Regions from separate parts of the Thalassolituus sp. ST750PaO-4 genome, predicted to be linked through region 3. Evidence: predicted binding sites of a transcription regulator. Region 3 holds the regulator's gene; each other region holds the start of a gene.
The links. Region 3 encodes sigma-54, which starts transcription at its own class of promoters, with help from an activator protein. Its sites were predicted from a motif close to TGGCACNNNNNTTGCTNT; they were not measured.
Positions count from the first base shown of each region.

Region 1: the regulator sigma-54 is predicted to act here: its motif matches at 5,591-5,608, upstream of urtA (urea ABC transporter substrate-binding protein).
Region 2: the regulator sigma-54 is predicted to act here: its motif matches at 2,137-2,154, upstream of glnL (nitrogen regulation protein NR(II)).

Region 1 covers NZ_JABVCB010000005.1:610,448-617,618, forward strand. Annotated here, with positions in the region: gene HUF18_RS05210 (putative bifunctional diguanylate cyclase/phosphodiesterase) at 109-2,064, shown strand; gene HUF18_RS05215 (DUF1569 domain-containing protein) at 2,102-2,629, shown strand; gene atzF (allophanate hydrolase) at 2,866-4,728, shown strand; gene HUF18_RS05225 (GntR family transcriptional regulator) at 4,731-5,447, shown strand; gene urtA (urea ABC transporter substrate-binding protein) at 5,745-7,001, shown strand; gene urtB (urea ABC transporter permease subunit UrtB) at 7,079-7,171, shown strand, end outside.
Region 2 covers NZ_JABVCB010000008.1:241,628-248,798, forward strand. Annotated here, with positions in the region: gene ntrC (nitrogen regulation protein NR(I)) at 1-932, opposite strand, end outside; gene glnL (nitrogen regulation protein NR(II)) at 935-2,011, opposite strand; gene HUF18_RS10535 (DUF4124 domain-containing protein) at 2,337-2,849, opposite strand; gene HUF18_RS10540 (methyl-accepting chemotaxis protein) at 2,954-4,924, shown strand; gene dtd (D-aminoacyl-tRNA deacylase) at 5,000-5,434, shown strand; gene HUF18_RS10550 (SirB2 family protein) at 5,643-6,017, shown strand; gene HUF18_RS10555 (hypothetical protein) at 6,036-6,515, shown strand; gene HUF18_RS10560 (TolC family protein) at 6,602-7,171, shown strand, end outside.
Region 3 covers NZ_JABVCB010000008.1:37,764-44,934, forward strand. Annotated here, with positions in the region: gene HUF18_RS09575 (YhdP family protein) at 1-161, shown strand, start outside; gene HUF18_RS09580 (carbon-nitrogen hydrolase family protein) at 161-958, shown strand; gene yjgA (ribosome biogenesis factor YjgA) at 970-1,482, opposite strand; gene mgtE (magnesium transporter) at 1,504-2,859, opposite strand; gene HUF18_RS09595 (HPr family phosphocarrier protein) at 2,969-3,238, opposite strand; gene rapZ (RNase adapter RapZ) at 3,244-4,116, opposite strand; gene ptsN (PTS IIA-like nitrogen regulatory protein PtsN) at 4,150-4,614, opposite strand; gene hpf (ribosome hibernation-promoting factor, HPF/YfiA family) at 4,618-4,920, opposite strand; gene HUF18_RS09615 (RNA polymerase factor sigma-54) at 4,953-6,452, opposite strand; gene lptB (LPS export ABC transporter ATP-binding protein) at 6,581-7,171, opposite strand, start outside.

The DNA of each region.
Region 1 (7,171 bases), on a different contig from region 3:
GTTATATCCTGATTCATTAATGCATAAAGGATAGGCGTTTACGGCCACATCGTGCGGTTAAGGATATAACTGGTTACAAATTTCCGGCAGACGGAAACAGCGTAACCCATGCCAGCGGCTAAAGTGATAGACAGACAACATTATGGGGATGCCGCTATTTCTCCGGATCAGAACAAGGTCCCGCTGCTGGGCCATGATGCCAGTGTTCTGCGCTCAAAGCGTTTGTTGCAGATCACCAGTCTGACGCTGATGGGGCTGCTGCTGGCGGCATTTGTGGCTACAGGGCATACGCAGCTGACAGTACTGGCTGGCTGTGCCGTGTTGGTGTTGGCCGGTTGGTTTGCTCATCAGCAGCAGCCTGGTATTGCCGCCAATATTCTTCTTTGGGCACTGACGGCTATGCTGTCGGTGCTGGCCTGGCACTCCGGAGGCGTGCGCGATATGGCGGTGCTGGGTTATCCCGGCGTGCTGATCTTCGCCGCCATTCTGGGCAATGTGCGGCTGTTTTCGGGGTTATTGTTTTTTATTGTCAGTTATTGCTCGCTGATGGCCGGGCTGACGATTACTGGTTACTTTCATCCTTTTCTGCCGGAAGTCGAATTCAAACATCTGATTTTTACCGATGTGATCCTGCTTATTACCGGTTTCAGCGCTTACCTGTTATTACGTGATCAGCGCCGTCTGATGGATGGACTCAGGGAGGAAAATCAGCGGGTACGGAACAGCCAGAAGACCATTGCCCGGCTGGCCAGCCAGGATCAGCTGACCGGTTTATCTAACCGCCGCTTTGCTGAAGAATCTTATACCCGGTTATATCAGCAATGTTTGCGTGACGAGCATCCACTGGCGGTGCTTTTTCTGGATCTGGATAGTTTTAAGCCGGTGAATGATTCACTTGGGCATGCCGCCGGCGATTTACTGCTGCAGCAGCTCGCCGGACGTTTGCAGGCACTCAGTCGTCCCGATGATGTGCTGTGCCGTTTTGGCGGTGATGAATTTCTGCTGATGGCGGCACTGGATGGTGATGAGGATCAGCTGACCCGGCTGGCGCAAAGTATGACTGCAGCAGCAACCACTCCCTTTTTTATTATGCAAACCCAGATCGAAATCTCCGGATCGGTTGGGGTTGCTCTGGCTCCGGAACACGGCACGGAATTCAATACCCTGTGTAAGTATGCGGATCTGGCGATGTATCAGGCCAAGCATGAAGGGCGCAATGTTTTCCGCATATACAACGATGATATGGGCCGCGCCAATATCGATAAATTCAATCTGATGACGCAAATCCGTCAGGCATTAAAAGACAAACAATTCCGCCTGTTTTATCAGCCCAAAATTGATATCAGCAATGGCCGGGTCTGTGGTGTTGAGGCGTTGATCCGCTGGCCACAGGCGGATGGTTCTTACATTACACCGGATGAATTTATTCCGCTGGCCGAGAGCAGTGGTGTTATTGCCGATATCGGCCACTGGGTATTACAGGAAGCCTGCGCGGCCTGTACGCGCTGGCGCCGGGAGGGACATTACGGGGTGGGAGTTGCGGTTAATTTATCTTATGTGCAATTCCGTGATGGCTCACTGGAGCGCAATGTACAGCAAGTATTGCAGCAGTCCGGCTTGCCATCGTCGGCGCTGGAGCTGGAGTTAACCGAATCGATGTTAATCGGTGAAGGCGATGATATCAGCCGTCAGCTAAGTACGATTCATAGTATGGGAGTGTCTTTTGCCATCGATGATTTTGGCACCGGTTACTCCAACCTGGGTTACCTGCGCCGCTTTAATGCCTCGCGGCTGAAAATTGATAAATCCTTTATTACAGCTCTGAATGTCTCACAACGGGATGAGCCTCTGGTGCGTGCCATTATTCAGATGGCCGCCAGTCTGGGGTTGCAGTCGGTTGCCGAAGGGGTGGAAGACGAAGCAACGCTGAACCTGTTAAAACAACTGGGGTGTGATGAAGCTCAGGGCTATTTCTGGTCGCAGGCACTGCCCGAGCATGAATTAATAGAATGGCTGAATGCTCATAACAGCCATCAGGAGTTACCGCATTCATCGGAATTGTGACAGACTCAAAGCCTTTCAATAATCAGCGGGAGTCTGTGTGAAACGACGTACTTTGCTTAAAACAGCAGTTGCTGTTCCTCTGGTTCTGGCAGGTGGTGCCGCAGGCGTTAGTGCTGTTGCCCGGAGTAAGGAATATGATCTGTCAGGGTTACTGCAGGAATTGCAGGCACTTAATGGTCAGCGTTTACGCAGTGGTACGGCCTGGTCGGTGAGTGAGGTTTTTCAGCACTGCGCACAAAGTATCCGCGGTTCAATGGATGGCTATCCTCAGCATTATTCTTCCCTGTTTAAACACACCGCCGGCAGTGCGGCGCTGGCGGTATTCCGTGCCGCGGGTTCCATGCGTCACAATCTGACCGAAGGTCTGCCGGGTATGGTGGCAGCCGATCCGGCGCTGGAACAGGAGCTGGCATTGCAGAGGTTGCTGGTGGCTCTGCAGGATTTTATGGCTTACAGCGCAGAGCTGGCGCCCCATTTTGCGTATGGTGAACTGGATAAAACAGCCTATGCGGCTGCGCATGAACTGCATATCCGCAATCACCTGCAGCAGATATTTCCCGCCTGATTTTCTTCACCAGAATGTACGGGGCTTAATAATATGCCCCGTTCTGATGCACGATATTTTCTTTTTTGCGCTTAAACCGCGCGCATATTTTCTGCGTTATTCCTGATTTTTTCAGTGGCTGGTTACAGCAAGCCCGCCAATACCGTGGTTTTGGCTCACATTACGCTGACATAGTAAAAACTGGCACGACTGTCGCTCTGTAGCTTGTATACAAGGTTGAACACACTGGCAGTGCTATGAGCGACATCACATCAGAAAAATCGGGAAAATCATTACTGGGCTGGAGTCTTGGTGACTGGAATCAGGTCTATCGTAACGGCGCTAATGCTAGTGAATTGCTGAATGCATTACGGACAGAAGTGCATCAGCAGGAAAGCTGCAACGGCGTGCTGAAAGAAGGCAGCGTCTGGATTGAACTGGCCAGCGAGCAGCAACTGGGTGCGCAGTTAATTCAGTTGCAGCAATTACTGGATGCCGCCGATGGCGATATGCAGGCGCTGCCGTTATACGGCGTTCCTTTTGCGGTAAAAGACAATATCGACGTTGCCTGTTTTGCGACAACCGCAGCCTGTCCGGAGTTTGCTTATGAGCCTCCGGCGGATGCCACCGTGGTGCGTTTACTGCGTAATGCCGGTGCCATTGTATTGGGCAAAACCAATCTCGATCAGTTTGCCACCGGGCTGGTGGGCAGCCGTTCGCCCTATGGCGCGGTGGCTAATCCATTTAATGAAAACTATATCAGTGGTGGTTCCAGCTCAGGTTCTGCGGTTGCGGTTGCGCGCGGTTATGTGCCTTTTTCATTGGGTACCGACACGGCGGGCTCTGGTCGTATTCCGGCAGGCTTTAATCATATTGTCGGGTTGAAAGCCAGTAAGGGGGCGCTCAGTACTCAGGGTGTTGTACCGGCATGCCGCAGCCTGGATTGTGTTTCTGTTTTTGCGTTAAACACCCTCGATGTCGAGCGCATTTTTGCATTGGCCGCGCAATTTGATGCGCAGGATGCGTATTCCCGCCCAGTGGGCAACCCGCCATTAAAAACCATCCGCCGGCTGGCGGTACCAGCCGATATGCCATGGTTTGGTGATGACGTACAGCAGGCTGCATTCACAGCGGCTTTGGCAAAAGCTGAAAGTCTTGGCTTTGAATTAATCACCACCGATTTTTCGCCGTTATCTGAACTGGCTGCGCTGCTCTATCAGGGCCCCTGGGTGGCTGAGCGTTATGCCGCTGTGGGTGAATTTATCCGGCAGGATTTACCCGGCATTAATCCGGTGGTGAAAAGTATTATTGCCGGTGGTAACAGCGGAACAGCGGTTCAGGCCTTTAATGCCGAGTACCGGCGTATGGAACTGCTGCGGGAAATTCAGCAGTTATTTCAGAGCTTCGATGCACTGCTTGTTCCTACCGCACCCTGCTTTCCAACTCTTGCAGAGGTCGAAGCCGAGCCGGTTAAGGTCAACAGCCAACTGGGTACTTATACCAATTTTGTTAATCTTGCCGATTTATGTGCGATTGCTTTACCGGCCAATTTACGCAGCGATGGGCTGCCTTTCGGCATCACGGTTATTGCACCAGCCTTCAGTGAAAATGCATTACTGACTTTTGCTGCGCACTGGCAGGCGGCGCTGCGTTTACCACAGGCGCCGGTATTACTTGGCGCACGCGATGACGAATCGGTGGTGGTGGCGGTGGTCGGCGCCCATTTAACCGGTATGCCGCTGAATCATCAGCTGACCAGCCGTGATGCAATATTGCTGGAGCAAACGCTGAGTGCCAAAAAATACCAGCTTTATGCCCTGGCCAATACAGTGCCGCCAAAGCCAGGCCTGGTGCGCATTAATGATGCATTACTGAATAGTGGCTCTGAAACAGGGCATGAAATCATTGTCGAATTGTGGCGAATGGACGTTGCCGCTTTCGGCAGTTTTGTTGCGGAAATTCCACAGCCCCTGGGAATCGGCACGCTGGAGTTAGCCGATGGCCGCCTGGTAAAAGGCTTTATCTGTGAACCGGAAGCGGTGGCCAGCGCAACCCATATCAGCGGGTTCGGTGGCTGGCGTGCGTATATCGCTCATCTGAAATCCCAGAGCGGAAATTAAGCATGTATCCAACGGATACTGAAGAAAAAAAGCGCCCGCTGAATCTGGCCGAGCGGATTTATCAGCAACTGAAAAACGATATCTTCGATTTCCAGTTGCTGCCCGGTGATCGCTTCAGTGAGAACGAAATTGCCAGGCGTATGCAGGCCAGTCGTACTCCGGTACGTGAAGCACTGTACCGGCTGGAGCGCGATGGGTTTGTGCAGGTGCATTTCCGCAGTGGCTGGCAGGTCCGGCCCTTTGATTTCCGTTATTTTGAAGACTTATACGACGTTCGCACCCTGCTCGAAGTGGCTGCGGTAAAACGTCTATGTGGGCGCGCCGGTCTTAAAGAGCAGCTGGCCGGTTTGCTGACGCTTTGGTGCTGCCATGAAGGCCAGCGGCTGAACGACAGTTCGCTGCTGGCAGAGATGGATGAAGACTTTCATTTTGCTCTGCTGGAGCTCAGCGGCAATCAGGAAATGGCGGCGATTCACCGTATGGTGTGTGAACGTCTGCGCATTATCCGCCGGCTGGATTTCACCCAGCAGGGGCGTATTAAAGCGACCTATGATGAGCACTCTCATATTCTGAATTTAATGCTGAATGGCAACGCAGAAGAAGCGGCCGGTTTTCTCAGCCAGCATATCGATGTCAGTAAAAATACCGTGCGCCATATTACTCTGCACCGCATTCAGGCAGCGAAGAGCCGCTACAACATTAATATCAGAGCAGATTAATGATTTATCTGGCCTGCACCAATGCGGTGAATATTTAAAAGCAGCTGAGCAATAACGGTGCGTGAATTTTCGGTAATGCGGGTTTATTCCTGTATATGGCACCTTGCTGGCTGAAAACTCTTAAAAAACAATTGGTTATAAGTTGGTACAGGCTTTGCTCTACAGGGAATGCTAACTCATAAATGGAGCTGATCAGCAGTAATCGGACTCCGGATAAAATCAAAGTACATTAAGGACGGACTCAAGATGAAAAAACTGGGATTAAACACGCTGTCAAAAGCGACCAAAGTTCTGGCGATGACCACTCTGGCTGCTGGTATCAGTCTTGCCAATGCCGCCGATACCATTAAGGTCGGTGTGCTGCATTCATTGTCCGGCACCATGGCGATTTCCGAAACCACGCTGAAAGATACCGTGCTGATGATGGTGGAAGAGCAGAATAAAAAAGGCGGTCTGCTGGGCAAGCAACTGGAAGCTGTAGTAGTCGACCCTGCTTCTAACTGGCCTTTATTTGCGGAAAAAACCCGTGAGCTGCTGGAGAAAGATAAGGTCGATGTGATTTTCGGCTGCTGGACTTCCGTTTCCCGTAAGTCTGTTTTACCAGTTGTAGAAGAGCTGAACGGTCTGCTGTTTTATCCGGTTCAGTATGAAGGTGAAGAGTCTTCAAAAAATGTTTTCTATACCGGTGCGGCGCCTAACCAGCAGGCTATTCCGGCCGTTGATTATCTGATGAATGACGTTGGCGTTAAGCGCTGGGTTCTGGCCGGGACCGACTACGTTTATCCACGTACCACCAATAAAATTCTGGAAAGCTATCTGAAGTCGAAAGGTGTTGCTGCTAAAGACATCATGATTAATTACACACCGTTCGGTCATTCTGACTGGCAGACCATTGTTTCTGACATTAAAAAATTCGGCAGCGCCGGTGTTAAAACCGCAGTGGTTTCCACCATTAATGGTGATGCCAACGTTCCTTTCTATAAAGAACTGGCGAACCAGGGTGTAAGCGCGGAAGACATTCCGGTGGTTGCCTTCTCGGTAGGTGAAGAAGAACTGTCTGGTTTCGATACCAAGCCTCTGGTTGGTCACCTGGCCGCCTGGAACTACTTTATGAGCGCTGATGGTAAAGAGAACGATGCCTTTATCAAACAATGGCACAGCTTTACCAAAGACGATAAACGCGTAACCAACGATCCGATGGAAGCAACCTATATCGGTTTCAATATGTGGACCAAAGCGGTGGAAAAAGCCGGTACTGCTGACGTCAGCAAAGTACAGGATGCCATGATCGGTATTTCTGTTCCTAACCTGACCGGTGGTATGGCGGTGATGAATAAAAATCACCACCTGTCCAAGCCGGTACTGATTGGCGAAATTCAGGAAGATGGCCAGTTTGATATCGTCTGGCAGACTGAAGGTGTGGTACCGGGTGACGCCTGGACTGACTTCCTGCCTGAAAGCAAAAACCTGATTTCTGACTGGACTGCACCAATCAACTGCGGCAACTACAACACAGCAACCAAAACCTGTGGTGGCGCCGTAGCGGCCGAGTAAGCCCGACCCGCTGCACGTTTGCCGGCGTTGATATAACGCTGCGCAGGCGTGCAGTCCCTTTCCAACAGGATGTTCCCATGTTCACATTATTCAGACGTGTTTTTTTCGCCGTCTTATTACTTTCGGCCAGCCATAATCTACTGGCAAACAATGCTGATACTCAGCCTTCT
Region 2 (7,171 bases), 200 kb from region 3:
GCCAGACGTGGCAGATGAATACGGATAACGTTAAGGCGGTGGAATAAATCCTCACGGAAACGTCCTTCTTTAACCAGGCCTTCAAGGTTCTGGTGAGTTGCGGCAATAATCCGTACATTCACTTTGACCGGCGTGGTGCCACCTACGCGGTAAAATTCACCGTCGGCCAGAACACGCAATAAACGGGTCTGGGTATCGGCCGGCATATCACCGATTTCGTCGAGAAATAAAGTACCGCCATTAGCCTGTTCAAAGCGTCCGCGACGCTGACCGCCGGCACCGGTAAAGGAGCCTTTTTCGTGGCCGAATAATTCTGATTCGATCAGGTCTTTGGGAATAGCCGCCATATTCAGGGCAATAAACGGCTGCGCCGAACGTGGGCTGTGTTTATGCAGGGCATGGGCAACCAGTTCTTTACCGGTACCGGATTCACCGTTAATTAATACGGTAATATTGGATTGCGACAGGCGGCCAATGGCACGGAAAACTTCCTGCATGGCCGGCGCTTCGCCAATAATTTCATGCTCTTCGGTTTCTTCTTCGCTTTGCGGCGCATTGGCATTTAATTCAGCGAAGTGTGCAATCGCACGATGAATCAGGCTGACTGCTTCATCCACATCGAATGGCTTGGGTAAGTATTCAAACGCACCCTGCTGATAGGACGATACCGCGCTTTCCAGGTCGGAATGAGCGGTCATAATAATCACCGGTAAATCCGGGTGAGCTTCATGAGCATGACGTAATAACGCCAGACCATCCATGCCGGGCATCCGGATATCGGAAATAATGGCATCCGGATGTTCTCGCTTTAACGCTGCCAGTGCCGGCTCCGCCTGTTCAAAGACGCGGGTGGTGATATTGGCCTGTTCCAGAGCTTTTTCCAGAACCCAGCGGATTGATTTGTCGTCGTCGATAATCCAGACAGTGCTCATAGTTATTCCAGAGGTAAATAAATAGAGAAGACGGTTTTACTGGCATCACTGACAAACTCAATGATGCCGTTCTTCTGATTGATAATGGATTGCGAAATCGATAATCCCAGGCCGGTGCCGTCGGCGCGGCCGCTGACCATCGGGTAGAAAAGATTTTCGCGTAATTCTTCGGGAATGCCCGGGCCGTTGTCGCTGATATCGATCTGTGCGACCAGACGGTGACGATGATGGCCAATGGTAAACTGGCGCACGGTGCGGGTGCGTAAACTCAGTTGTGGCTGTGCCAGTGGCGGCTGTGCTTCGAGCATTGCCTGCATGGCGTTGCGGCAGATATTCAGCAGGGCCTGAATCAGCTGACCTTTGTCGGCCTCAAGCTCCGGAATGGATGGATCATAATCGCGCTCAATATTGATGCGGCCGGCCGATTCAACATCGATCAGCTGGCAGACACGTTCCAGCACTTCGTGAATATTAACCTGTTCCTGTTTCGGAATCTGACGCGGGCCGAGCAGACGGTCGACCAGATCACGCAGGCGGTCGGCTTCTTCGATAATGATGTTGGTGTATTCCTTCAGCTCGGCCGAAGGTAATTCACGCTCCAGCAGTTGCGCGGCACCGCGGATACCACCGAGAGGGTTCTTAATTTCGTGGGCCAGCCCGCGTACCAGCGAGCGGGTGGTTTCCTGTTTGGCGATCAGCTGCTCTTCGCGGCTGATGCGCATCAGCCGGTCACGCCCCTGCAGTTCGATCAGCAGCGAAGGCAGGCGGCTTTCCGGATGGGATACCGGGCTGACACTGTAATCCAGCGTCATCTGTTGCTGATTGTGCAGCTGGATAGTGGCTTCACGTTTGGTATAGGAGTGGCCGGTAATAATCGCCTGCTCCAGCGCGCTGGTCGCTTCTTCAGATTCGATGGCCAGTTCAAAAAAGGGCACGCCCAGACAGCGCTTGCCACTCATTTCCAGCAGGGCTTCGGCTGCGGGGTTCATATAAAGAACGGTCAGATCGGCGTCCAGCAGCAGAACACCGGTATTCAGGTGTTCCAGTAAGCGTTGATTGATGATCGGGCTGGCCAGCATGCTTGTCTCCGTTTGCTGCCTGTAAAAACGCCGCGTGAGGCGTGGGTCAGACCGCACCACCAGTACTTATCCAGAGGGCAGTCGTGGCCATCTGTCAGGCCGCTAAAACATTGTGCAACTGGCTTTCAGCAAAAACTGAGCCATATATCAGAGGTCATGGGAGGGATGCACAATATTAGCGCCGGGGTAGGCGATTCATGTTGCTAAGTCGAACATGAACGAACATACAGGAGAATTAAGCGCACAAAAACAGTGCTTCGCAGTATTTTTGTGCTCGAATTTGGTGCTTTGGTTTTAAGGCCAGTGCAGGCCGCGTTAACAGGCCTTAGCGGCCTGAACGGTTCAGAACCGAAGCGCGCTGAACATAAATGGTCACCAGGTTACTGCTGATAATGGTGTTGCCGGCTTTGTCACGCACGACCAGTTGCAGGCCATGCTCGCCACGGCTGAGGTTGGTGAGCTGGAAGGATGTCTGGCGTCCCTGACGTAACACTTCGCCGTTATCCAGCAGATAAAGTGTGTCGGCCTCGCGCAGGCCGGGACTGAGTACGCCGGACACCTCAACATTACCGGCGAAACCGGTCGGAATATCCTGACCATTGCTTGGGGTGATAATACTCAGACTGGTGTAGTTAAAGCTGGGTTCGTTCACCTTGGCCGGCTGGTGTGCACTGGGGGGAGGCACATAGGCGGGGATGGACGGCAGCTCTTTAACCGCATGTTTTTCGGAGTTCTGTCCCGGCTTATCACTGAAGATGACGTTACCGTTAGCGTCGCGGCTGATGTACACCTCGGTCGCCAGACTGGTGCAGGCTGTTAATAAAAGAATGAGTGACATCAGTGTCTTCTTTGTCATGGTAATCCTGCTGTGCTGAGGGCGGTTATCCGGAAGAGTCAGGAATTCTCACTAGACTGAAAATAATCACCTTCCGGGCGTATTCTATGTTAATTCGTAAACAACTCTGGCTGGCCGGTGCATCTTTGCTGCTGGGCGCTGTTCTCTGTATCTACCTTCTTACCCACTATCTTGCCGAGCCACGTTTGTATCAGCAAGCGCAGGATAGTGCGCAGCTGCGGGTCGAGGGCATTGCTGCCGAAATCCATGGCGTACTGCAGGCCACAGCATCACTGACGCGCAGTATGGCGGCACTGGGTGCAACACTGCCATTGGATGAGACAACATTTATTACTCATTTACGCGATCTGGTGGACGAATTTGGTAATGGTGCCATTGCCGGTGGCGGTATCTGGCCAGAGCCGCAACGTCTGGACCCGGCGCGGGAGCGTGCGTCGCTGTTCTGGGCGCGTGACAGTCAGGGTCGTCTGCAACTGCTGAACGATTATAACGATCCGGCGGGGTCGGGTTATCACAACGAGGGCTGGTACAGCATCGGGCGCACGCTGGCGCCGGGGCAGTGTGCCTGGTCGGAAGCCTATGCCGATCCGGTATCCGGCACGCCAATGGTCACCTGTACCGTGTCTATTCGTCGTCAGGGAGAATTCTGGGGTGTTGCCACTATCGATCTGATGCTCAGCGGTCTGGGCAAATTACTGCAGGGGCATCGCGAAATTGCTCAGGCTTATCCCTTCGTGGTTGATCAGACCGGTACCGTGGTCGCTGCACCGGGTCTGCGCACGCAGTCTCTGGATATGAAAACACTGGATGAACTGGCCTCCAAAGACCGCAGTCTGGCACCGCTGAAAACACTGCTGAGTGCCGGCCGCAGTGGCGTTGCTGTACCTGCCGGCGTGGTGCCGGACGACGAGGCTTTGCTGGTTCTGAGCAGTCTGGAGGAACAGCATTGGCAGGTGGGCATGCTGTTGCCGCAGAGCGTTGCTCTGCAGACCATGAGTGCACTGTCGCTGATGCTGTATTCCAGTCTGGTTCCGCTGATTCTGCTGTTTGTGCTGGTGATGATTGTCTTTGGCCGGCAGATTATCGGCTGGCTGGAAGAAACCACGGCGCAGGTCCGCAGTCTGGTTAACGGTCAGATCAGTACCCGTCTTACCGTCAGCCGTGATGACGAAGTCGGGCGCTTACGTCAGGCGGTGAATGATTACGCTGATTATCTGGGCGGCATCCTCCGTAACATCAGCACCGAAGCCGAAGGTATCCGCACAGGTGCCGATGGTCTGAACGGTCTCAGCGATACCCTGACCCGCCGCGCCCATGCCCAGCTGGATGAAAACAACACTCTGGCAACCGCCGTCAGCGAAATGGCTTCCAGCGCCAAAGAGGTGGCCCAGAACACCGCCACCGCCGCGCAGACCGCCAGCGAAGCGCGCACCGTGGTTGATCAGGGGCAGCGGGTGGTCACCGAAAACAGTGAAGCCATTGGCCGGCTGGCCGATGCGCTGAGCAATGCTTCGCAGGTGATTGAGCGTCTGGCCACCGATTCGCAGCAGGTCGGAGCCGTACTGGCGGTGATTAAGGCGATTTCTGAACAGACCAACCTGCTGGCGCTGAACGCTGCTATTGAGGCGGCCCGGGCCGGCGAGCAGGGGCGCGGTTTTGCCGTGGTGGCCGATGAGGTACGTACTCTGGCCGGTAAAACCCAGGCCTCCGCCAGCGAGATCGAACAGATGATCACCCAGCTGCAGCAGGCCGCAGGCTCTGGTGTGCAGGTGATTGAAAACAGCCGTGAACTGTCACGTCAGTCAATCGAACGGGCACAGGAAGCGCGCGACAGCTTTGCCGATATTGTCAGCGCTTTCAGTAATATTGAGGGCCGCACGGCGACCATTGCCACTGCCGTGGATGAACAGACGCGGGTTGCGCAGGAAATTCATCAGCTGGCCGAGCGTATCCGCAATTTGTCGGAGCAGAATGCACAGGATGCCAGCCATCTGAATGATATGAGCCGTGATTACACCGCCGTGGCGCAGCGTCTGCACGCCATCAGCCGTCACTGACGCCAGTGCGTGCAGGTTTGCGCGCGCAGACTGAGCGGTTATTCTCTGCGCCTTTGTTTGCAGGGCAGGGTTTGTATGATCGGATTGATTCAGCGCGTCAGCAACGCCAGCGTGGTGGTGGATGGCGAAACCACTGGTGCCATCGGTGAAGGCATTCTGTTATTGCTTGGTGTACAGCGTGACGACAGCAGCGCCAGTGCCGATAAGCTGCTGAATAAAGTACTGAACTACCGTATTTTTGCCGACGAGCAGGGGCGTATGAACCGCAGCCTGCTTGATTGTGGTTATGAATTGCTGGTGGTGTCGCAGTTCACGTTAGCGGCTGATACCGGCAAAGGCACCCGCCCTGGTTTTTCCCGCGCCGCAGCGCCGGAGCTGGCTGAAGAGTTATACCGCTATTTTCTGCAGCAGGCCGCGTTACAGGTAACCACCGCCAGCGGCCGCTTTGGCGCCGATATGAAAGTGTCCCTCACGAATGATGGCCCGGTAACCTTCTGGCTTGAGGTCTAGGGCCTGTTTAATTAGTGTCTAGCAGCCTGCTAGACGCGCGCGATTTCTGCTTGCTCTGTGTTTCCCATCGGGCCATATCGGTTCTGTCTTTGGCTGTGCGGGTGAATCGTCGGACACTTCTTGCTATGCTCGCCGCCACTTTTTTATCAGACCGCTGCCAGCCTCTGCCGATTCCGGGCAGGTAACGGCTGCGATAACGGAGATTGCCGTGGATTACTCTGTACTGAAACACTCGCACGCAGGCCTGGCCTATTTAACCGTCCTGCTGTTTGCCGGCCGCTTTATGCTGTTTTATTTCGCGCCGGTATGGCGCCGGAACAAACTGCTGAAAATACTGCCTCATGTGCTCGATACCCTGCTGCTGGTGTTTGCCATTATGCTGTGTATCCGCATTGCTCAGTACCCGCTGACTGATGCCTGGCTGACCGGTAAAGTGATTGGTCTGCTGCTGTACATCGGTTTTGGCACCGCCGCGATCAAGCGCGCCAGCCGCAGTGCATTTTTTATGGCGTTATTGAGTTATGCCTATGTTCTTGGCGTGGCAAAAACGCATAATGTTGTATCCTGGTTTTCGTATTTCTGATCAATACAGGACAGAAACTTGCTGACACTGAGCCTTTCATCCATTAACCGCCGGCTGCGCGGCCCTCTTCAGGGGCTGCTGGTGCTGTCGTTGGTGTTTGGAGTAGTGCTGAGTGCCAACAGTCAGGCTCTGATGCTCTGGCAAATGGCAGCGCAGAATGAGCTGGTACAGATGACGGCGGGCGGAGACTCTCAGGCGCCGGCAGCAATGCATACCATGCCTGCCTGCCACGATATGATGCTGATGAACGATATGAGCGGCGACGCTCAGCACGTCTCAGACAACAGCAGTATGCACACCGGTACGCATAGTAGCGCCACAATGGCCGACTGTGATGCATCCTGCCCCTGCTGTGCCGGTGCCTGTTCTTCTTTTGCTATGACGCTGGATATGCCGCGTGCGATACGCAGCAAACAGCAGAGTTTTTCCCGCTACGACCCACGCCCGGCTGCTGCCGTGGTGCTGGCCCTGCCGCAACGTCCCCCCATTTTCAGCTGAATCATTGCTACAGAACCGCACAGGTATTGGTGGCAACAGCCCCTGATCTTTGTGTCTTTTTGATTTGCTGAAAGTGGAGCATTTCCATGATGTCGTTTTTTACCGGCCGCCACCCCTGTGCGCAGGCCATTGTGTTTGTGCTGCTGTGCTGGCCTGCGCTCAGGGTACTGGCCGCGGAGCCGGGCCTGGGTCTGGGTCTGAGTCTGGAGCAGACGCGCGAGTATGCGCTGCAGTCGGACCCGGCGCTGCGCAGTCAGCGTCAGCTGGAGCAGGCCTATCGCCAGGACAGCGCCGCCAGCCGCTACTGGCCTAATCCGAAAATCGCGCTGAATGCGCAGAATCTTCCTACCGACTCTTGGTCGTTTGAGCAGGAACCCATGACCCAGATCCAGCTGGGTATCAGCCAGATGCTGCCGCGTGGTGACAGCCTTGATCTGCAGGCGCAGAAGCAAAGTCTGATGGCCGGCCTCAGCCGTGAAAATCAGGCGCTGCGTGCGCGTGAGTTACGTCGTGAAGTATCACTGTTATGGCTGGAAGCTGCCCGTGCTCAGGCGGCCGAAAAGCTGACCGCCGAACACCTGCAGCACCTGCAACAGCAGGCCGCCGTACTGAACCGCCGTTACCGTAACGCCAGCGGGCTGAATGCTGACAGCGGG
Region 3 (7,171 bases):
GCTTCACCAGTGCCAGTTACGACCTGAAAGGCACCTGGGAAAAACCGGATCTGAAGATCAATCAGGCCTTTGACGATAAGGTCGACGGTAAGAAGAGCCGCAGCCTGCTGGAACGCTTCAAGAGTATTTTCTATATCTTCGGCGGAGGCGATGACGACTGATGGCTAACGTCGCGGTGATTCAGTTCAGCAGCCACCCCCAGATTGAACACAATCTGGCACAGGCCTATGACTTGCTGCAGCAGGCAGCGGCACAGGGTGCAGTGCTGGCGTTACTGCCGGAAATGTTCCTCACGCTGGATGGTAAGCAGTACAACGCCATTGCCGCTGATCCGCAGTATGTGCAGCGTCTGGCCGGCTGGGCGCAGGAACTGAAACTCTGGCTGGTGGCCGGTGCTGTGCCGATGCCATGCCCGGACGGAGATCCGCGGGTGCGTTCGGCCTGTCTGGTGTTTAACAGCGAAGGCGAACAGGTTGCCCGCTACGACAAGATTCATCTGTTTGATGTCGATGTTGGCGATGCCCACGGCAGTTACCGTGAATCAGAACGCTTTGCACCCGGGGATGAGGTGGTGCTTGTGGATACACCGGCCGGCCGACTGGGGCTGGCGATCTGTTACGACCTGCGCTTTCCGGGGTTGTTTCAGCGTCTGCGCGAGCAGGGCGCGGAGATGATTTCTGTGCCCGCGGCTTTTACCTACACCACCGGCGCAGCGCACTGGCAAACACTGCTGCGCGCCCGTGCGATTGAAACCCAGTGCTATGTGCTGGCCGCGAATCAGTGTGGCTGGCATGACGATAAACGCCGTACCTATGGTCATTCACAGATTATTGATGCCTGGGGAGCGGTGCTGACAGAGCTGGAAGAAGAGGCCGGAGTGGCGCTGGCGGAGATTGATCTGCCGCAGCTGGCGGAGGTACGCAAAAAAATGCCGGTGACTCAGCACCGGCGTTTCTGAACGGATGGCAGCTAGTCGGCCATCTGCTCCTTGATAAACTGAAACAGTTTTTTGTACGAACTGCCGGGCTTCGGTGGTTCGCTGCTCATTTCTTTCTGGGCGTTACGCACCAGATTACGCAGTTGCTGGCGGTCCACTGCCGGAAACTCTTCGATAAAAGCATTCAGCCCGTTGCTGTCGCTGACCAGACGGTTACGCCACAATTCCTGCTGGCGGATGCGGCGGCCGTAGGCTTCGCTGGACGGATCAAACAGGTCGAGTTTTGCCTGAATCGCATCCCGGTCTTCATCACCAACCAGACGGCCAATGTACTGCATATGACGACGCTTGGCTTCGTGCTGCTTCAGCCTGGCGTTTTCCACCAGAGCGTTGTACAGGGTTTCGCTGATCGGCAGCTCTTTCCACTTGGCAGCATTCAGCTCAGTCAGACGTTTGCCCAGTTCTTGCCAGCGCTCTGCTTCGCGCTTCATTTCGGACTTACTGACGTATTCGATCTCGTCGTCCGGGTAATCAGATTCGTTCATCAGGGGTACTTTAAATGCAGGTTACAGATAGAACAGGGTAGCTAACCCCAGGAAAGATAGAAAGCCGATCACGTCGGTGACGGTGGTCAGCACCACGCTGCCAGCCAGGGCGGGATCGATGCCACGGGCCTTGAGCAGCAGTGGCAGACTGGCGCCGGCCATTGCCGCCACCATCAGATTGATGATAATGGCCGCGCCGATAATCAGGGCGATCGCCGGGTCACGGAACCAGGCGTATGTAATTAAGGCGATAACCACAGCCCAGAGCACGCCATTAATGGCGGCGACCATTATTTCGCGGTTAAACAGCCAGCGGAAGTTGCTGCCGCTGAGATGGCCAAGTGCCTGGCCACGGATAACCAGAGTCAGCACCTGACTGCCGGCGATACCGCCCATGCTGGCGACAATAGGCATTAAAACAGCAAGAGCCACAACCTGCTCGATGGTTTTATCAAACAGGCCGATCACCGCAGAGGCGGCCAGTGCGGTGAGCAGATTAATGCCCAGCCAGACAGCACGGCGGCGGCTGGTTTTCAGCGTCGGGGCGAAGGTATCTTCTTCGTCATCCAGACCGGCCATACTCATCAGCGAGTGATCCGCAGTTTCGCGGATAACGTCAACCACGTCATCGATGGTGATACGGCCAAGCAGCATGCCGGCAGCATCGACAACTGGCGCCGAGACCAGATCGTGGCGTTCAAACAGTTTGGCAACTTCGCTCTCGTGCTGGGTTGCCTGAATAACCCGCGCGTCGGTGCTCATCACTTCACGCACGGTCTGTTGCGGGTCGCTGACCAGCAGTTTGCTGATCGCCAGCGTGCCGATAAATTCGTTCTGGCGGTTAACCACCAACAGGTTATCGGTCATAGCGGGCAGGGATTTGTGGCGGCGCAGGTAGCGCAGTACAACCTCAAGGGTGATATCCGGACGAATGGTCACGGTATCGGTGTTCATCAGACCACCGGCGCTGTCTTCCGGATAGCCCAGAACGGCTTCGAGACGGGCGCGGTCCTGGTGGTCCATCGACTCCAGAACTTCCTGAGTTACACGCTCAGGCAGCTGCTGCAGCATGTCGGCCACGTCATCGGTGTCGAGGTCGGCGGTCAGGTCGACAACTTCTTCCGCACTCATGTCGCTCAGGAAGTGGCTTTGCAGCTCTTCGCTGAGGTTCTGCATGACCTCGCCTTCGAGTTCCTTATCGACCAGTTCCCACAGCAGCTTACGGGCTTTAGGCGGAGAAGATTCGATCAGGTGGGCGATATCAACCGGTGCCAGACCCGAATTCAGGATGCGACGCACCTGCGCCAGCGCACCACTTTCCAGCGCGGCGGTCAGGCTGTGTAACTTGGCTTTAGCCTTTTCGGTCTGCTGTGCCATGCGTCGGTTCGGTCCAGGGGATGGTTGAATGCTCAGATTCTAGCCTGATTAGGCCTCTGATACCACGAAACTACTCGCAGAATTGCGCGTAGAAGATTGTTTTGCCGGGCTATTCTTCTTCGTCAAAACGCCGGTTAATAAGATCAATCAGGGCGGCCAGTGCGTGTTCAGCATCCTGGCCTTCAGCATGGATATGTATGTTGGTGCCTTTGCTGGCGGCCAGCATCATCACCGCCATAATGCTTTTACCGTCGACCATGCGGTCGGGGTAACCGACTTTGATCTGGCAGGAATAAGCAGCGGCGGTGGAAACCAGCTTGGCGGCTGCGCGGGCGTGCAGGCCCAGCTTATTGATGATGGTGATTTCGGTGCTGGTCATCCGTATCAGTCCTGATGAATGTCGGCACTGCCCAGCTCGCGGTGGCGGACCTGAACATTGCTGTAATGATGACAGAATTCTGCCTTAAGTTGCTCTGCCAGGTAAACGGAGCGGTGCTGCCCGCCGGTGCAGCCGATGGCAATGGTCATATAGCTGCGGTTGGCATCGACAAAGGCAGGCAGCCAGCGCTGAATAAACCCGCTGATGTCCTGCTGCATTTGTCCAACCTGAGGCTCCCGGGCAAGGAAATCAATGATTGCCGGGTCGCGCCCGGTAAAGGCGCGCAGTGCCGGGTCCCAGTAAGGGTTGGGCAGGTTGCGGACATCGAATACATAATCGGCATCAATCGGGATGCCATGCTTGAAGCCGAAAGATTCAAACAGAATGGCGATATCGGTGCTGGTTTTATCCGCCACCCGCAATTTAATCAGGCTGCGCAGCTCATGCACAGACATGCTGGTGGTATCCAGCGTCAGATCGGCAAGGTTGGCGATAGGCTCCAGCAGCAGGCGCTCTTTATCGATGGCTTCGGCCAGAGATGTGCTTTTACTGGTCAGTGGGTGCTTACGCCGGGTGGAGCTGAAGCGCTGCAGCAGCACTTCTTCGCTGGCGTCGAGATAGACGACATCCAGCTGGTATTCTTCGCTGGGCAGCTGGTGCAGTACATCGTGGATATTGTCGAAGGCATGGGGCAGATTGCGGGCGTCAACACTGACGGCGACTTTGGCCAGTTTTTCTTCGCTTTCGGTCTGGCGGGCCAGCGCTGGCAACAAAGCAACCGGCAGGTTATCAATGCAGTAGAAGCCCAGATCTTCCAGTACGTGCAGAGCACTGGATTTTCCTGAGCCGGACCGGCCGCTGATCACCACTAAACGCATTGCTGTGCTCCTCCATTGCCCGTTGGGCTGATGTCAGCCCGGTTGTCCGCTCAGCGCCCGCTGATAAAACCGTTGCGCATCCGGCGCTTTGCGCAGTGCCTCGCGGTAGGCCGGCTCGCTGAAGTTGCGTGCCAGCATCGCCAGAACCTGCAGGTGCTGTTCAGTAGCTTCTTCGGGAACCAGCAGAGCAAACACCAGATCGACCGGCTTGCGGTCAATGGCGTCGTAATCCACCGGCTCCACCAGACGCAGCAGTACGCCCATCGCCTGGTCGCACTGCTTCAGCCGGCAGTGGGGAATGGCAATACCTTCGCCAATCCCGGTGCTGCCGAGGCGTTCACGGCTGAGTAATCGCTCGTAAATATCGTCGGCAGAGCTGTCGCTGAGTTGTTCTGCGATAAAACCTGCCAGGTACTCCAGTAATTTCTTTTTACTGGAAACCGGAGCATCTATCAGACTGCGTTCCGGTGTGAGGATATCCTCGATGCGAATGTCCATTAATCAGCCTTGTCCGTGTTGCCGCGCCACCAGTTTTTCTTTGTGTTTCAGTACCTGACGGTCGAGCTTGTCGGTCATCTGATCGATTGCGGCATACATATCATCGTGCTCAGCGCTGGCGTGCAGGTCGGCACCGCTGACGTGGATGGTGGCTTCAGCAATCATGCGCTCTTTAATAACGGTCAGGGTTACCTGGCCGTTGGTGATGTTGTCAAAGTGGCGTCCCAGCTTGGACATTTTTTCGTCTACGTACGCTTGCAGAGATTCGGTAACGTCAACGTGGTGACCGCTGATATTAATCTTCATGTCCAGACTCCTTGTTGCTGGCTTGTTGTTTTTTAAATCAATTGTTTACGTTCGTTCGAAGGCGGAATCATCATAGCCTCACGGTATTTGGCTACCGTGCGCCGTGCCACCTGAATGCCTTTTTCACCCAACACTGCGGCGATTTTGTTGTCGCTCAGCGGTTTGCGGGCATTTTCTTCAGCAATCAGTTTTTTAATCATGGCACGGATTGCGGTGGAGGAACATTCGCCGCCGCCATCGGTACTGACATGGCTGGAGAAAAAGTACTTCAGCTCGAAGATTCCGCGTGGCGTGTGCATGTATTTCTGGGTGGTTACCCGGGAAATGGTGGATTCATGCATACCAACGGCTTCGGCAATATCGTGCAGCACCAGCGGCTTCATTGCTTCTTCGCCCTGTTCGAAAAACTCGATCTGATACTCGACGATTTTGGTGGCTACTTTCAGCAGGGTTTCGTTGCGGCTTTGCAGACTTTTGATAAACCAGCGCGCTTCCTGCAGGTGGTCGCGCAAGAAGGCGTTGTCGGTGCTGTTATCGGAACGGCGTACCAGTGAGGCGTAATCGGCGTTAACGCGCAGCTTGGGGGCGATATCCGGATTCAGCTCAACCCGCCATTCGTCGCGGATATTGCGTACCAGCACGTCGGGCACCACGTATTCGGCCTGCTCGGCACTGATGCCGGCACCTGGCTTGGGATTCAGTTCTTTAATCAGCCGCAGCACGGCTTTAAGGTCTTCTTCGCGCAGCTTGGTTTTGCGCATCAGCGTTGGGTAATCCTTGCTGCCCAGCAGCTCGATATAATCGCGGATGACCATTTTGGCTTCGTTCAGCCATGGGGTCTCAGCCGGCAGTTGCTGCAGTTGCAGCAGCAGGCATTCACGCAGATCGCGGGCAAAAGCACCGGCCGGATCAAACTGCTGCAGGCGGTGCAGTACGGCCATGACTTCGTCTTCTTCGACGTCCAGAGCCGGGTCCATGCTTTCCAGAATATCTTCGACGGTGGTGTGCAGATAGCCGTCGTCATCCACACCATCGATCAGCATCAGGGCGATCTCGCGGTCGGTATCTGACATAGGAGTCAGATTGAGTTGCCACAGCAGATGATCCTGCAGATCTTCGGTGCTGGCGTGGCGCGAGTCGTAATCGAAATCGTCGTCGATGGCATTACTGCTGCTGCCGGAGGCAACGCTGGCGGTGGTCTGGTAAGTATCTTCCCACTGACTGTCGACCGGCAGGTCGTCGGGGAGTTGTTCCTGCGACCACTGTTCATCCAGTTCCGGAGTGTCGTTGTGGCTGTCGTCCTGACTGCTGACTTCGTGGCTGCTGCTGGTGTCGTGATCGCTGTTGCGGGACAGATCGGGCAGGTCATCGTGCTCGTGTTCTTCTACTTCGAGCATCGGGTTGGAATCGAGGGCTTCCTGAATCTCCTGCTGCAGATCGAGGGTAGACAGCTGAAGCAGGCGGATGGCTTGTTGCAACTGAGGGGTCATGGTCAGGTGCTGACCCATCTTTAACTGAAGAGACGCTTTCATAAAAGTTCAGTAATCACTCAGTATCGGCATAGTCTGTGCATTATACGCCAAGCGGTAAACCTTGGAATCTTTTGTGCATCTTCCTTTGCTTTGGATCATCAGCCACTTCCCTGCAGCAGGGCTTGCCATCACAGGCGGAAATCCTCACCCAGGTACACTTTGCGTACCTGCTCGCTGGCCAATACCTGTTCAGCGGTGCCTTCGGCGATGATATGGCCACCCCCGACAATATAGGCTTTCTCACAGATAGCCAGAGTTTCCCTTACGTTGTGGTCGGTAATGAGTACGCCGATGCCACGTGCCTTGAGCTGTCGGATGATGTCCATGATGTCAGCTACAGAAATCGGGTCAACCCCGGCGAACGGCTCATCAAGCAGAATAAAGGACGGCTCAGCCGCCAGCGCGCGGGCAATCTCGACCCGGCGTCGTTCACCACCGGATAAGGCCATGCCCAGACTGCTGCGGATATGCTGAATATGAAACTCATTCAGCAGCTCTTCCAGTTTTTCCAGACGCTGTGCACGGTTGAGGTCTTTGCGGGTTTCGAGAATGGCGAGAATATTATCGGCCACACTTAATTTGCGGAAAATGGAGGCTTCCTGCGGCAGATAGCCAATGCCTTTCTGCGCCCGGCCGTGCATCGGCAGATGACTGATGTCTTCGTCGTCAATTTTGATGCGGCCTTTGTCAGCCTGCACCAGATTCACAATCATGTAGAA